Regions from separate parts of the Diaphorobacter oryzae DSM 22780 genome, predicted to be linked through region 3. Evidence: predicted binding sites of a transcription regulator. Region 3 holds the regulator's gene; each other region holds the start of a gene.

Region 1 (4,120 bases), on a different contig from region 3:
GTGCAGTGGCCGCTGCTCATGCCCACCACGCTGTTCGTGCTGGTCAACGCGGTGATCAACGCCTTCCGCCTGGTGGACCACATCTTCATCCTCACGCGCGGCGGGCCGGACAACGCCTCCACGCTGCTGCTCTACCACCTGTACGAGGTGGGCTTCAAGTTCTGGGACACGGGCTACGCCGCCGCGCTCACCGTGGTGCTGGTCGTGGTGCTGGCCAGCGTGGCCCTGGTGCAGTTTTTCGTGCTCGACAAGCGGGTGCATTACAAATGACAAGCCGCAACACCGGCCCGCAGCTCTACGGGGCCACCTGGCTCGACACCCTGGCCGCCTGGGCGCTGGCCGTTGCGTGGGTGCTGCCGCTGGCCTATGCCGTGTGGACCGCCTTCCACCCCGCGGAATACGCCACGCGTTTCGACCTGGCGGCGCCGTGGACGCTGGACAACTTCCGCCGCGCCTGGGAGGCCGCGCCCTTCGCGCGCTACTTCCTCAACACCATGGCGCTGGTGACCCTCATCCTGTGCGCGCAGCTGGTGCTGTCCACGCTGGCCGCCTACGCCTTCGCGCGCTACGAGTTCCGCGGCAAGAACGTCGCCTTTGCGCTGGTGCTGGTGCAGCTCATGGTCATGCCCGACATCCTGCTGGTCGAGAACTACAAGACCATGGGCCGCCTGGGCCTGGTGGATTCGCTGGTGGCCATCGGCCTGCCGTACTTCGCCTCGGCCTTCGCCATCTTCCTGCTGCGCCAGACCTTCATGGGCATCCCCAAGGAGCTGGACGAGGCCGCGCGCGTGGAAGGCGCGAGCGCACTGCAGATCCTGTGGCGCGTCTACGTGCCGCTGGCCCGGCCCGTATACACCGCGTTCGCGCTGGTGTCGGTGAGCTTTCACTGGAACAACTTCCTGTGGCCGCTCATCATCACCAACAGTGTGGAGTCGCGCCCGCTCACGGTGGGGCTGCAGGTGTTCTCGTCGGTGGAGCAGGGCGTGGAATGGTCCACCATCACCGCCGCCACGCTGATGTCCACCGCGCCGCTGCTCATCGGCTTCATACTCTTTCAGCGCCAGTTCGTGCAAAGCTTCATGCGCGCGGGCATCAAGTAAGAGTTTTGGTCAAATAGGCCTCCAGCGACCGTCCATCAAGCGCGGGTAGCTATTGTTTTTGAATCATTGCCGCCGCAGGCGGCGTGGGAGTGCGGCATGCAACTCGTCACCTGGAACACCCAATGGTGCTGCGGCCTGGACGGCCGCGTGGACGTGCAGCGCATCGTGCGGCAGGCGCTGGCCCTGGGCGACGTTCATGTCCTGTGCCTGCAGGAAATCGCCGTGCACTACCCGGGCCTGGCGGGCGCGCCCGGCGACCAGGTGGCCCAGGTGCGGGCCGCGCTGCCCGCGGGCTGGCAGGTGTTCTTCGGCGCGGCGGTGGACGAATGGACCGGCGCGGGGCGCCAGCGCTTCGGCAACCTCATCGCCACGCGGCTGCCCGTGCTGCAGCTGCAGCACCACCCGCTGCCGTACCCGCCGGACGCGGGCGTGCGCAGCATGCCGCGCATGTGCAGCGTGCTCACCGTGCGCGACGCGGCCCTGGGCCCGGTGCGCATCATGACCACGCACCTGGAGTACTACTCCAAGCCCCAGCGCATGGCCCAGGCGCTGGCGTTGCGCGCGCTGCACCTGCAGGCCTGCGCGCAGGCGGCGCAGCCGCCCGAGGATGCGGCCGACGGCACGCCCTTCCAGAACAAGGCCCACACGCCCCACGCCATCCTGTGCGGCGACTTCAACCTGCAGGCGCACGAGCCCGAGTACGCGGCCATCGCCGCGCCGCTGGCGCCCCACGAGGCCGCCGGCTGGACCCGCGCGGGCGGGCCGCCGCTGCACGATGCCTGGCGCCTGCTGCATCCGGACACGGCCCAGCCGCCCACCTTCTGCGTGTTCGACCGCCAGTACGCGCCCGAGCCCCTGGCCTGCGACTTCGTGTGGGTCAGCGATTCGCTGCGGGACCGGGTGCGCGCCATGCACGTGGATGGCGCCACACAGGCCTCCGACCATCAGCCCGTGCTGCTGTCGCTGGGGTGAGGCGGCTTGTCCCTGGGCGGCTCTGCGGGCGGCACCCACTCGGCCCAGTCGGGCCCGAACAGCTCCGCGGGGTGCTGCGTGCGGTCCGACCCGTTGCCGCAGGCCATCGCATCCGCCGCGCAGTAGCGGTCGCAGCCCCAGCAGATCAGCTCGGGGCGCGCGGGGTTCAGCGGAAACTTCTTGCTCATGGCGTGGGAACGGTGCGCGGACAACGGACTCAGTGTGGTGACACGGCGCCAGCAGGGTTTTGATCCGTATCAAAGCGGCCGAGGCCCCGGCCGCAGGGCGGCGCGGGCCTTGCCAGCGACTATGCTCGGCGCACGGGCCACCGCTCCAACCACCAACCACCCCAAACCACCGAAGGAAGCCGCCGCACCATGCTGATGGGTCTTGCCGCCAACCGCCTGCACCACCACACCGAAGACGCCGCGCTGTTCGCCCTGCTGCGTGCCTGCGAGGCGGGTATCCGCGAACTGCGGCTGGGCCTGCATGCCGTGGGCCGCACCTACGATGCGATCGCCGCCGCCGGCATGCTGCAGGGCTACCGCCCCCTGGTGCGCTACCCCTACGGGCGCGAGGGCGGGCTGATGAAGCTGGTGGCTGAGGTCGTGGGCATGGAGGGCGAGGGCCGCACGCTGGACGGCGCCATCTACCTCATTGATCCGGTGGACCCGTCGTCCATCTTCCCCGAGGCCCTGGCGCTCAAGCGCCAGTGCGTGATCCACGGCAAGCCCTTCATCTCCACCGTGGCCAGCGCCCGCGACTGGGTGGAGATGGAGCGCATCCACGCGGGCCTGCCCGCCGACCGCAACGCCGACCGTTTCCACGACTACGGCGCCCAGACCCTGGCCCTGATCGCCCACGACGCGATGAAGGGCGCCATGCTGGAGTTCGCCGACCGCAACTTCGACCTGCTGTCGCGCTTTCACCGGCGCGTGGCCACGGGCACCACGGGCCAGCGCCTGAACGAGCTGGCCTGGAGCCGTGGCTGGCCCGAGGGGCAGCCCTGGGTCCAGCGGTTCAACAGCGGCCCGCTGGGCGGCGACGCGCAGATCGCCGACCTGGTGCTGGAGCGCCGCTGCCACCGCGCCATCTTCTTCGAGGACCCGCATGTGGCGCGCCAGCACGAGGCCGACATCCAGCTGCTGGAGCGCGCCGTGACCACGGCCACGCACGACGCCGTGTGCACCACCTCGCCCCGGGTGGCGCAGCGCTGGTGCGACGCCGCGCGCCTGCGCGCCGGCGCCTGAACCGGAACGGCCTGGAGGCGCACCGCGCCTGCGTCACGGCAGCAGGTCGATGCCGAAGGGGCGCGCCGCGAGGGCGAACAGCCCGAAGCACAGCACCGTGATGCCCAGGCTGGCCAGCAGGGTCAGCCAGAACCCGAGGCGGGGCAGCAGGAACGGGAAGGCGAGAAACATGGGCAGCGTGGGCACCACGTACCAGAACGTGTACCAAGCATGGTTGGCGATCTTGGCCTGGGGCTGCTTCTCGACATGGAGCCAGATCAGCGCCAGGAACGTGACCATGGGCAGGGCAGCGATGAACCCGCCCAGCTTGTCGCTGCGCTTGGCGGCTTCCGAAACCAGCACGACGACGGCCGCCGTGAGTGCGTATTTGGTGATCAACCAGCCCATCGCAATCTCCAGACAAGGCTTGATGTGGATTGAATTCGCGCTGCGGCGCAATCTACGCAAAGGCGTGCGCGTTGTCCATGCGCCGGCCTGGGGCCAGCCGCATGGGCCTGATAAGCTGCCGCACCGCATGTCCGCGCATTCCGCATTCCCCGATTCTCTCCCCCGCTTTCTTCAGCGCCTGCGTGCCGCAGGGACGGCGCTGGCGCTGTGGGCCTGTGCGCTGCCCGCGCTGGCGTTGCCCAGCTTCGACGAGGTGCGCGCCGACTTCCGCTCCTCCGAAACGCTGGTGCTCTCGCGCGAGGGCGAGGTGCTGCAGCGCCTGCGCACCGACGCCACCGTGCGCCGCGGCCGCTGGCTGCAGCTGGCCGACGTGTCGCCCGCGCTGCGCCAGGCGCTGGTGCTCAGCGAGGA
Region 2 (4,120 bases), on a different contig from region 3:
GCGTAGGCCAGGGCTGGGCCGCAGGCCAGCAGCGCAAAGGTCGCCAGCAGCAGTGCGGCCAGCCGGGAGGCAAAGGTTTTCATGGAGATGTGCCAGGGGGTGGAGCGGGCGGCTCTACCGGTTTTCACATGAAAACAGGCTGTAGCGCTTATGCATCAAGCGCTGATAGCTCTCTTTATAGTAGCAATTATGGGATGGAGGCGCCCCGCGGTCGATCTTGCGGGCGCAGGGCGCCACAGGCTTGACCGGCTGTTCGTGTGGTTCTTGACTGAGCGTTTCGCAGCCCTGCCGTGCGCCCGGCGGGTGGCTACAGCCCGCGCACCCAGTCCGCGTATTCGGCCGAGGTGCCGTGGGCGTGGGGCTGTGTGCCTGCGGCTTGGGCGGCGGCCATGGCGCGCGCGTCGCTCGGCGTGAAACCGAAGGCGGCGCGGAAGGCGCGGCTGAAATGTGCCTCGCTCGAAAAGCCGGTGTGGGCGGCGATGTCGGCCACGCGCAGGCGCTGGTTGGCCGGGTTGGTGAGCGCGTGGAAGGCGCGCTGCAGCCGGCGCTGCTGCACGTAGTGGGCCACGCCCCCCAGCGGCTCGAACAGGCGGTACAGCAGGCTGCGCGATATGCCGAAGGTGCTGCACAGCACGTCGGGGCCGAGCGGCGCGCCGAGGTTGCGCGCGATGTGCCGCTGGATGCGTTCCAGCGTCACGCCGAGCAGCGCGTCCCGCGCCTGGTCGTGCGTGCGCAGGCTCGGGCGCAGGCAGGCGGCCAGCATCTGCATGGTGGCATGCACCACCGAGGGCGCGTCCGCGAGCGCGATGGCCGGCAGCCGCCGCTGCAGCGAGGCCAGGTGGTCGCCCAGCAGGCCGCCCAGGGGATGGCCCGCGCGCAGCACGGTGCCGTGCAGGTCGTGGTGCGGGCCGCCGAAGGCCGCGTCGGCCAGCGCGCGCGGCACGATGAGCGAGAGCACATGCGACGGCTGCGCGAAGGTGCGCAGCGTGCGGTCGAGCGTGAACACGGTGACGTCGCCCGGGCGCACCTCCATCTCGTCGCCGTCGTCGTGCTGGCCGACGAAGCCGCCGCTGCGGTACCACTGCACCAGGTAATGGTCGAGCCCGTCGCGCGCTGCGCGGGGGCGCGTGCGCGCGAACTGCTGGGCGCCGAAGTGGAGGTCCCCGACCAGCAGGTTGCCCAGGTGCGCGGCATTGACCGATGCCTGGAAGCTGCCCAGCGTCTCGCGGGCCAGCGGGCTCACGTCGAAGATGACGGAAATGCTGTCGCGCCAGGCCTCGAAGCGTTCCTCGCCCGCCGCCTGAGCGGTGGCGAAGTCCGTGGTGGGCAGCGGGGCGGAGGACATGGTGGCGCGAGTATGGGGCGGGAATGTTGCACGGCGACCGGCGGCGGGCCGCCGGCGCGCCCCGGAGGGCGGAAACAAATGCGCCACCCGAAGGTGGCGCTCAGTGACGAAGGTGCAGGGGCGCCTCAGCGCACCAGCAGCACCGGCACCTGGCAGTTGGCCAGCACCTGCGTGCTGACCGAGCCCATCACCAGCTTGCCCAGGGAGCCGTGGCCGTGCGTGCCCATGACGATCAGGTCGTACTTGCCGGATTCGGCCACCTTGGCGATGGTTTCGCCGGCCGGGCCCACCTTGGTCAGGGTCTTGAGCTGCACGCCGTGGCGCCCCATGAACTTCACCACGGGGGACAGCACCTTTTCGCCTTCTTCGGCGTGGTACTTGTCGACCACTTCCTTGCCCAGCGCGGCACGGGCGCGAGGAGGCAGTTGCGGCTGCACCGTCACGGCGGTGTAGGCGTGCGTGCTGCCCAGCATTTCGTCGTGCGCGGCCAGGTAGGCCAGCATTTTCTTGGTGTAGGTGCTGCCGTCGACAGCGAGCAGGATGTTCATGTGAAGTACTCCGGAAACGGGATGTCAGACTAATTTGCGCTTGCGCCTGTTGTCTTGACCTGAGTCATATTTTTTATGCTGCGCGCCAATGAAGGGCCATGCGCCCGCGCGCATCATACGGCGAGCACGCAGTGCGGCTGGAATGACGCCTGCTCTCCCTTGCGGGCATAGCCCAGCGGATTGGCCACCACGCGGCAGCTCCAGGGCGTGCCGTCGCCACGCGTGCCGCGCACCAGGTAGTCGCTGGGCGCATGCAGGTGGCCGTGCAGCCACAGGCTGGCGTGGGGCAGGCAGTCGTCCAGCGCATTGCAAAAGCCTGCCGTGCCGGGCACCAGGCCGTAGCGCGGGTCCGCGCTGAGCAGGCTGGGGGCGAAGTGGGTGATGGCGACCGTGGTGCCGGCGAAGGGCTGCGCCAGGGCTTCGCGCAGCCAGGCCTGGCACAGCAGCGCCTGCTCGCGCACGGCCTCGGCCAGAAAGGGCGCGCCGTGGCGCGTGCCACCGGTCTTGGACAGGTAGAAGTTGGCGGCGCGAAAGGCCTTTTCGCGCATGCGCAGGCGCGGGCCCAGTTCGGCGACGGCGCCGTGGTCCGCCAGGGCGTCGAAGTCGCTCCACAGCGTCGTGCCCACCAGGCGCACGCCCTGCAGCACCACGCTGGTCCGCTCCAGCCAGATCAGCCCCAGGCGGTCGCAGGTGCGGCGCAGGCGCTCGTGCGCGGCGTCGAAGTCCTGCATGTCGTACTCGTGGTTGCCTGGCACGTAGACCACGGGCGTGGGCCAGCCCGCGTACTGCGGCAGCGGCGAGAAGCGGGCCAGGCCGAAGTCCTCGTCCGTGAGCCGCGAGCCCGGCTGGTACGAGCCGATGTCCCCGGCCAGGACCAGTACATCGGCCCCGGGCGCTGGGCTGGGTGTGAAATGGGGGTGGGCTTCCAGGTGCAGGTCGGACAGCAGTTGCAGCTTCATGGGAATGTCGTGGATCGCGGTGCGGTGGCGCGTGGTAGCGGTCAGCCCTGGCGCGTGATCGGGGCCGGCGTGTTGCGCGCTGCCCGCGCAATGGTGTCGCGCAGCCAGCGGTGGGCGGGGTCGTGGACGCGCCGGCGGTGCCACAGCGCGTCCACGTGCACGGCGGGCAGCGTCATGGGCAGCGGGCGCCAGATGAGTTCGTTTTGCAGGCTGGCCACGCCCACGAAGTGCCGGGGCAGCACGGTGAGCAGGTCGGTGGTGGCCACCACGCGGCCGGCGGTGAAGAACTGGTTCACGGTGAGCACGATGCGCCGCTCGCGTCCCAGCGCGGTGAGCGCCTCGTCAATGAAGCCATAGGGCTTGCCGGAGAAGCTCACCAGCAGGTGGCGCGCGGCGCAGTACAGGTCCAGTGTGAGCGGCGCGCCCGCCAGCGGATGGCCCGCGCGCATCACGCACACGTACTGGCCTTCGTAGAGGCGCGTGCTTTCATGGGCCACCACGTTGTCGGATTGGGCGCGGGCCGTGAGGTCGGCCAGTACGGCGGGGAAATAGCCCACGGCCAGGTCGGCGCTTTCGTCGTCCAGCAGGCGGCGCGGGTCGCGCGTGGTGAGCGGCACCACGCGCAGCGAGATGCCGGGCGCCTCGCGCTCGACGATCTCGATGAGCGGCGGGATCAGCGTGGCGCCCGTGGCATCGGCCATGGCGAGCACGAAGGTGGTCTGGGCCGATGCCGGGTCGAAGCTGCCGGGCGCCAGCGACGCCTGCAACTGCGCCAGCGCCTGGCGCACGGCGGGCCACAGCGCCAGGGCGCGCGGCGTGGGCTCCACGCCATGGCCGCGGCGCGTGACCAGTTCGTCGCCCACGGCCTCGCGCAGGCGGCGCAGCGCGTTGCTCACGGCCGGCTGGGTGATGGCCAGCTTCTCGGCCGCGCGGGTGAGGTTGCGCTCCGCCATGACCTCGTCGAAGACGCGCAACAGATTCAGATCCAGCGTGCGGAAGTTCAGCGGCTGCATGCGCGAATCATCACACAGATGAATGTCGGTAATTCAACATATAAATTGGACGAAAACCAGGGTAAACCCTAGTATTCACCCATCGCCCGGCAATTTCGCCACAAGCGGCATCAAAGGGTTCACATCATGACGAAATTTGTACACATCGACTTCCACCCCGAACACCATGGCATCGCCCGCATTCAGGGCGCCGTGAATCACCTGCGGCAGATCGTGGCCCGCGAGGGCGGCGCCCGCGGCGCCACCTCCCTGCTG
Region 3 (4,120 bases):
GGCGTTCTCTATCCACGCAGGCTGCCGCGCCTGCAACATCATCAACAGCCCCCACGCCAGCACCAGCACATGCAGCATGCTCCACGCCGGGCGCAAGGCAGAACTGTTCTGGCTCAGCCACGCCAGCCGTTCCATGGCAAAAGCAGCCAATGCGCCCGCAGCGCCATATCCCGCCAAGCGCCCCAGATGGAAGCCCAGGTTGCGCCGCAGAACCGAGCCGCGCGGCATCCATTGCACGACTCTCTCGCTGCTGGCCGGTGCCGCTCCCAGTCCCGTCAACGCACCACAGGGGGCAGCACACATGGCAAGGCAGTGCCCACCCCCCATCAAACCCATGAGGAAAGCCGTCGAAACCAGAGCCAGGAACATGCGTCAGATGATGCGCGAGAAACGCGCTCGATTGCGGTCGGCCTGCAAATACTTGTCGAACACCATCGCCACGCCACGCACGAAATACCACCCCATGGGCGTCACCTCTATGCCCTCGGGGTTGATTTTCACAAGCCCCTGCCCTGCCATCTCCTCGAGTTGCTGCAGCTCCGTCTCGAAATAGCGGCGAAAATCAATCAGCCAGGATTGCTCCAAGGGCTCGAACAACACCTCCCCCTGGCACATCAAGGCCATGATGACCGCGCGGCGCACCAGGTCGTCCCGCGTCAACGCCAGCCCCCGCGCCACCGGCAGATGCCCGTGGTTGATGGCATCGTAGTATTCGTCGAGCGTCTTGACGTTTTGGCTGTATGTGGCGCCCACACGACCAATGGCCGAGACGCCCAACCCGATCAAATCGCAATCGGGCTGGGTGCTGTACCCCTGGAAATTGCGGTGCAGCCGGCCCTGGCGCTTGGCCACGGCCAGTGCATCCTCCGGCAGCGCGAAGTGGTCCATGCCCACGTACACGTACCCGGCCTTCATGAACACATCGATGGAGCGCGCCAGCATCGACACCTTGGCCGATGCCATGGGCAACTCTGCCGATACGATGCGCCGCTGCGACTTGAAGCGCTCCGGCAGATGCGCATAGGCATAGAGTGCAATACGGTCCGGCCGCAGTTGGGTCACCTGCTCCAGCGTACGGTCAAAAGACTCCGGCGTCTGGCGCGGCAATCCGTAGATCAGGTCCACATTCACCGACTCAAAACCCAGCTTGCGCGCACTCTCCACGAGGGCGAAAACCTGCTCCGCAGGCTGCACGCGGTGGACCGCCTTCTGCACCTCGGGATCGAAATCCTGCACACCAAAGCTCAATCGGTTGAAGCCCAGTTCAGCCAGCAAGGCCAACCGCTGTTCATCCACGGTCCGAGGATCCACCTCGATCGAATACTCTCCTCCCGGAACCAGCACGAAACTGCGCTTTAGCATGCCCATCAGCTCACGCAGGCCATCGTCCGACAGGAAGGTGGGCGTCCCCCCGCCAAAGTGCAGCTGGCTGACATGCTGTCCCACGCCGCAATGGGCTGTGTGCAGATCAATCTCGCGGCTCAGATAGCGCAGATAGGCCTCAGCCCTCTCCGGGTGCTTGGTGATGATCTTGTTGCAGGCACAGTAGTAACATAGGGATTCGCAAAACGGGATGTGAACATACAGCGAAAGCGGCATCGCCTTCGCCACCGAGCCCACACGGCGTTGTTGAAGCGCCAGGATGTACTCCCTCTCGCCAAACGCCTCCACGAAACGGTCTGCCGTCGGGTAGGAGGTGTAGCGTGGCCCAGAGACGTCAAAGCGCCGCAAAAGCTCAGTTGTAATGACTGTCATGGCGGGGGTTCCTTGCATTTGCCATGCACTGTGCCGTAGAGTCACTCCAGCGTCCTTGACATTGATCAAGCGCTCACAAGGTCCGCATAGCGACAATTTGACCTTGGCTCAAAGTCTTTCAACGGCCTGCGATATTCCTGCCTCAATGGCTTTCAGAGGTAAGCTCGCGACATGAACAGGGTCCCCATGCACACCAACCTGCAATCCATCAAAGTTGCTTGCTCCAACTGCAATCTGCGCGAACTGTGCATGCCCTTGGGATTGGATGACCAGCAATTGAAACGCATCGATGAGATCGTGGCCGTGCGCCGCAAGGTCAAACGGGGCGGCACGTTGTTTCGCAACGGCGAGCCCTTTGCCTCCCTGTTTGCGATCCGCACCGGTTTTTTCAAGACCTGTGTTGCAACAGAAGACGGCCGCGATCAGGTCACCGGTTTCCAAATGGCCGGCGAGATCATCGGCCTCGACGGCATCGTGAGCGACCGGCATACCTGCGATGCCGTGGCGCTGGAGGATGCCGAGGTCTGCGTCATGCCGTTCGACCGTATCGAAGAACTATCGCGTGAGGTCACGGCACTGCAGCACCATGTCCACAAGATCATGAGCCGCGAAATCGTCCGCGAGCATGGCGTCATGCTTTTGCTGGGCAGCATGCGTGCCGAAGAGCGCCTGGCCGCCTTCCTGCTGAATCTGGTGCAGCGACTGCATGCTCGTGGATTTTCTCAGTCCGAACTGGTGCTGCGCATGACACGCGAGGAAATCGGCAGCTACCTGGGTCTCAAGCTCGAGACCGTGAGCCGCACCTTCTCCAAGTTCGTGGAGGAAGGAATCGTCGAGGTCAAACAGCGCCATGTGCGCATCGTGGACACCGACGCCCTCAAGCGCATCGTGAACAGCCAGCAGGCCTGCCACTAGACTGCGCCAGAGAATCCTCACAGTCCGCGTTGCAACTTGTTGCACGCTGCGACAAGTACACGCGCTTACCATCCTCTTGTGCCCGCTCGCCGTTAAAGCGGGTCAACAAGAGGGAAAGGACTGAGAGGAATGAAGACAGCTCTGGCTGTAGCCCTGGCATTGACGGCCGGGATGGCCTACGCAAATGACGAAGATAACCCCGACAAAGCGCTGCTGGCGGGGGTGGTGCGGCTCGCGGCCAGCATGAACGGACTGGCCCAGTCTTGCGGTCACATGAGTGCAAAGGACGTGGAGACCGCGCGGGCGAACCAACGTGCCGCCGCCATCAAGGATATGCAGGCCTCCCCCGCGGAATACGACCGCAGCTACGCCCAATTTTCCGGTGAATTTAAGACACGCTGGGCCAGCATGAGCAAGCCACAGCAAAAGCAGGCTTGCGACCAGATGAAGGCACAGGGACGCTGAGGCCATTTTCCAGCCTGCCAAGCCCACCGCCGGTGGGCTTTTTTAAGGCCTCAAGCCGTCCACTTCTGCCCCCATGAGCCTGATGCCACGCACCAAAGTCCTACGGCATCTTGCCGGAGATTCACAAAAGCACCGGGACAAAGGCGACTCAGACCGGCGGTAGCAAGTGCAGAAACCGATGGGGCATGCATCTAGCGAGGAAAAACCTCAGCGCCACCCCAGCACAATGTGCCCCCGGTCTTTCATGCATTGTTCAACATAGCGCTCGTACACGCGATCGGCTTTGTTCCAGCCGGCGCCCACTTTGACTGCTGCGCCGACCAAACCTCCGACGCCGCCGGCAAGCGTTCCTCGCAACAGGTCGCCAGAGTTCTTGATCAAGCCGGAAGTGGCGGCCTCGGCCGCTTCTGCAGCGCCTTCCGTCAGGATGGCTTTACCCGTTCGGCCAGTCTTGCCTTGGGCGAGATTGCGGTCATTGCGACCCACGTCGTTTTGAGCTCGGCGTTCACACGCCTGCAGCGCATGGTTGGCGCGTTCCTGGGCTGCCTGGCTACGGCCTTGTGGATATAGAACCGCTTTTTGAGGAGCGCTCGCACAGCCGGTCATTGCCAGGATGGCAACGATCGCGACGGCGATGTTCGCGGTACGGCGTTTAGGACAAATGAGGCTGGATGGTGAGGATCGATGGGGCATGGAGCGGTCATCACTGGCGACAGATTGCAGGCCCGGCTCGCGGTGGCGAGTGCCGGGTCTGTGTCGTTGACGCGCGACTTCATGATTTATTCCATCCAGCCTGGATGCAGATCTCTTTTCTAGGGAACGCGTTGGCTGGCTGATGCCAAGGCCTCCCGCTCCCGGGCCGGATCCAGGGGCTCCTCCGCACCGATGCTTTTCAGGTAGCTCTCGACGGCGGAGTCTGTCGAGGCCGGCGTGAACCCATTGGCGCCATCATCGGCCAAGGCGGCAAAGCGCAAACGCCATTGAC

Evidence for each region. Region 3 encodes FNR, which switches genes on or off when oxygen is low (the NO sensors DNR and NnrR bind a similar motif). Its sites were predicted from a motif close to TTGATNNNNATCAA; they were not measured.
Region 1: BP68_RS11455 (DUF3079 domain-containing protein) is a predicted target of FNR. The motif match lies at 2,320-2,333, and genes of this name have one in related genera.
Region 2: BP68_RS10575 (universal stress protein) is a predicted target of FNR. The motif match lies at 1,948-1,961, and genes of this name have one in related genera.

Annotation. Positions count from the first base shown of each region.
Region 1 covers NZ_JCANUL010000006.1:68,296-72,415, forward strand. Annotated here, with positions in the region: gene BP68_RS11440 (carbohydrate ABC transporter permease) at 1-270, shown strand, start outside; gene BP68_RS11445 (carbohydrate ABC transporter permease) at 267-1,100, shown strand; gene BP68_RS11450 (endonuclease/exonuclease/phosphatase family protein) at 1,197-2,072, shown strand; gene BP68_RS11455 (DUF3079 domain-containing protein) at 2,045-2,260, opposite strand; gene BP68_RS11460 (methylglyoxal synthase) at 2,450-3,322, shown strand; gene BP68_RS11465 (DUF3147 family protein) at 3,356-3,709, opposite strand; gene pbpC (penicillin-binding protein 1C) at 3,837-4,120, shown strand, end outside.
Region 2 covers NZ_JCANUL010000005.1:189,937-194,056, reverse strand. Annotated here, with positions in the region: gene BP68_RS10585 (IPT/TIG domain-containing protein) at 1-83, opposite strand, end outside; gene BP68_RS10580 (helix-turn-helix domain-containing protein) at 308-1,345, opposite strand; gene BP68_RS10575 (universal stress protein) at 1,471-1,893, opposite strand; gene BP68_RS10570 (metallophosphoesterase) at 2,007-2,852, opposite strand; gene BP68_RS10565 (LysR family transcriptional regulator) at 2,894-3,865, opposite strand; gene BP68_RS10560 (hypothetical protein) at 3,992-4,120, shown strand, end outside.
Region 3 covers NZ_JCANUL010000001.1:96,993-101,112, reverse strand. Annotated here, with positions in the region: gene BP68_RS00510 (sulfite exporter TauE/SafE family protein) at 1-369, opposite strand, end outside; gene hemN (oxygen-independent coproporphyrinogen III oxidase) at 373-1,755, opposite strand; gene fnr (fumarate/nitrate reduction transcriptional regulator Fnr) at 1,927-2,670, shown strand; gene BP68_RS00495 (hypothetical protein) at 2,800-3,135, shown strand; gene BP68_RS00490 (hypothetical protein) at 3,343-3,828, opposite strand; gene BP68_RS00485 (RT0821/Lpp0805 family surface protein) at 3,948-4,120, opposite strand, start outside.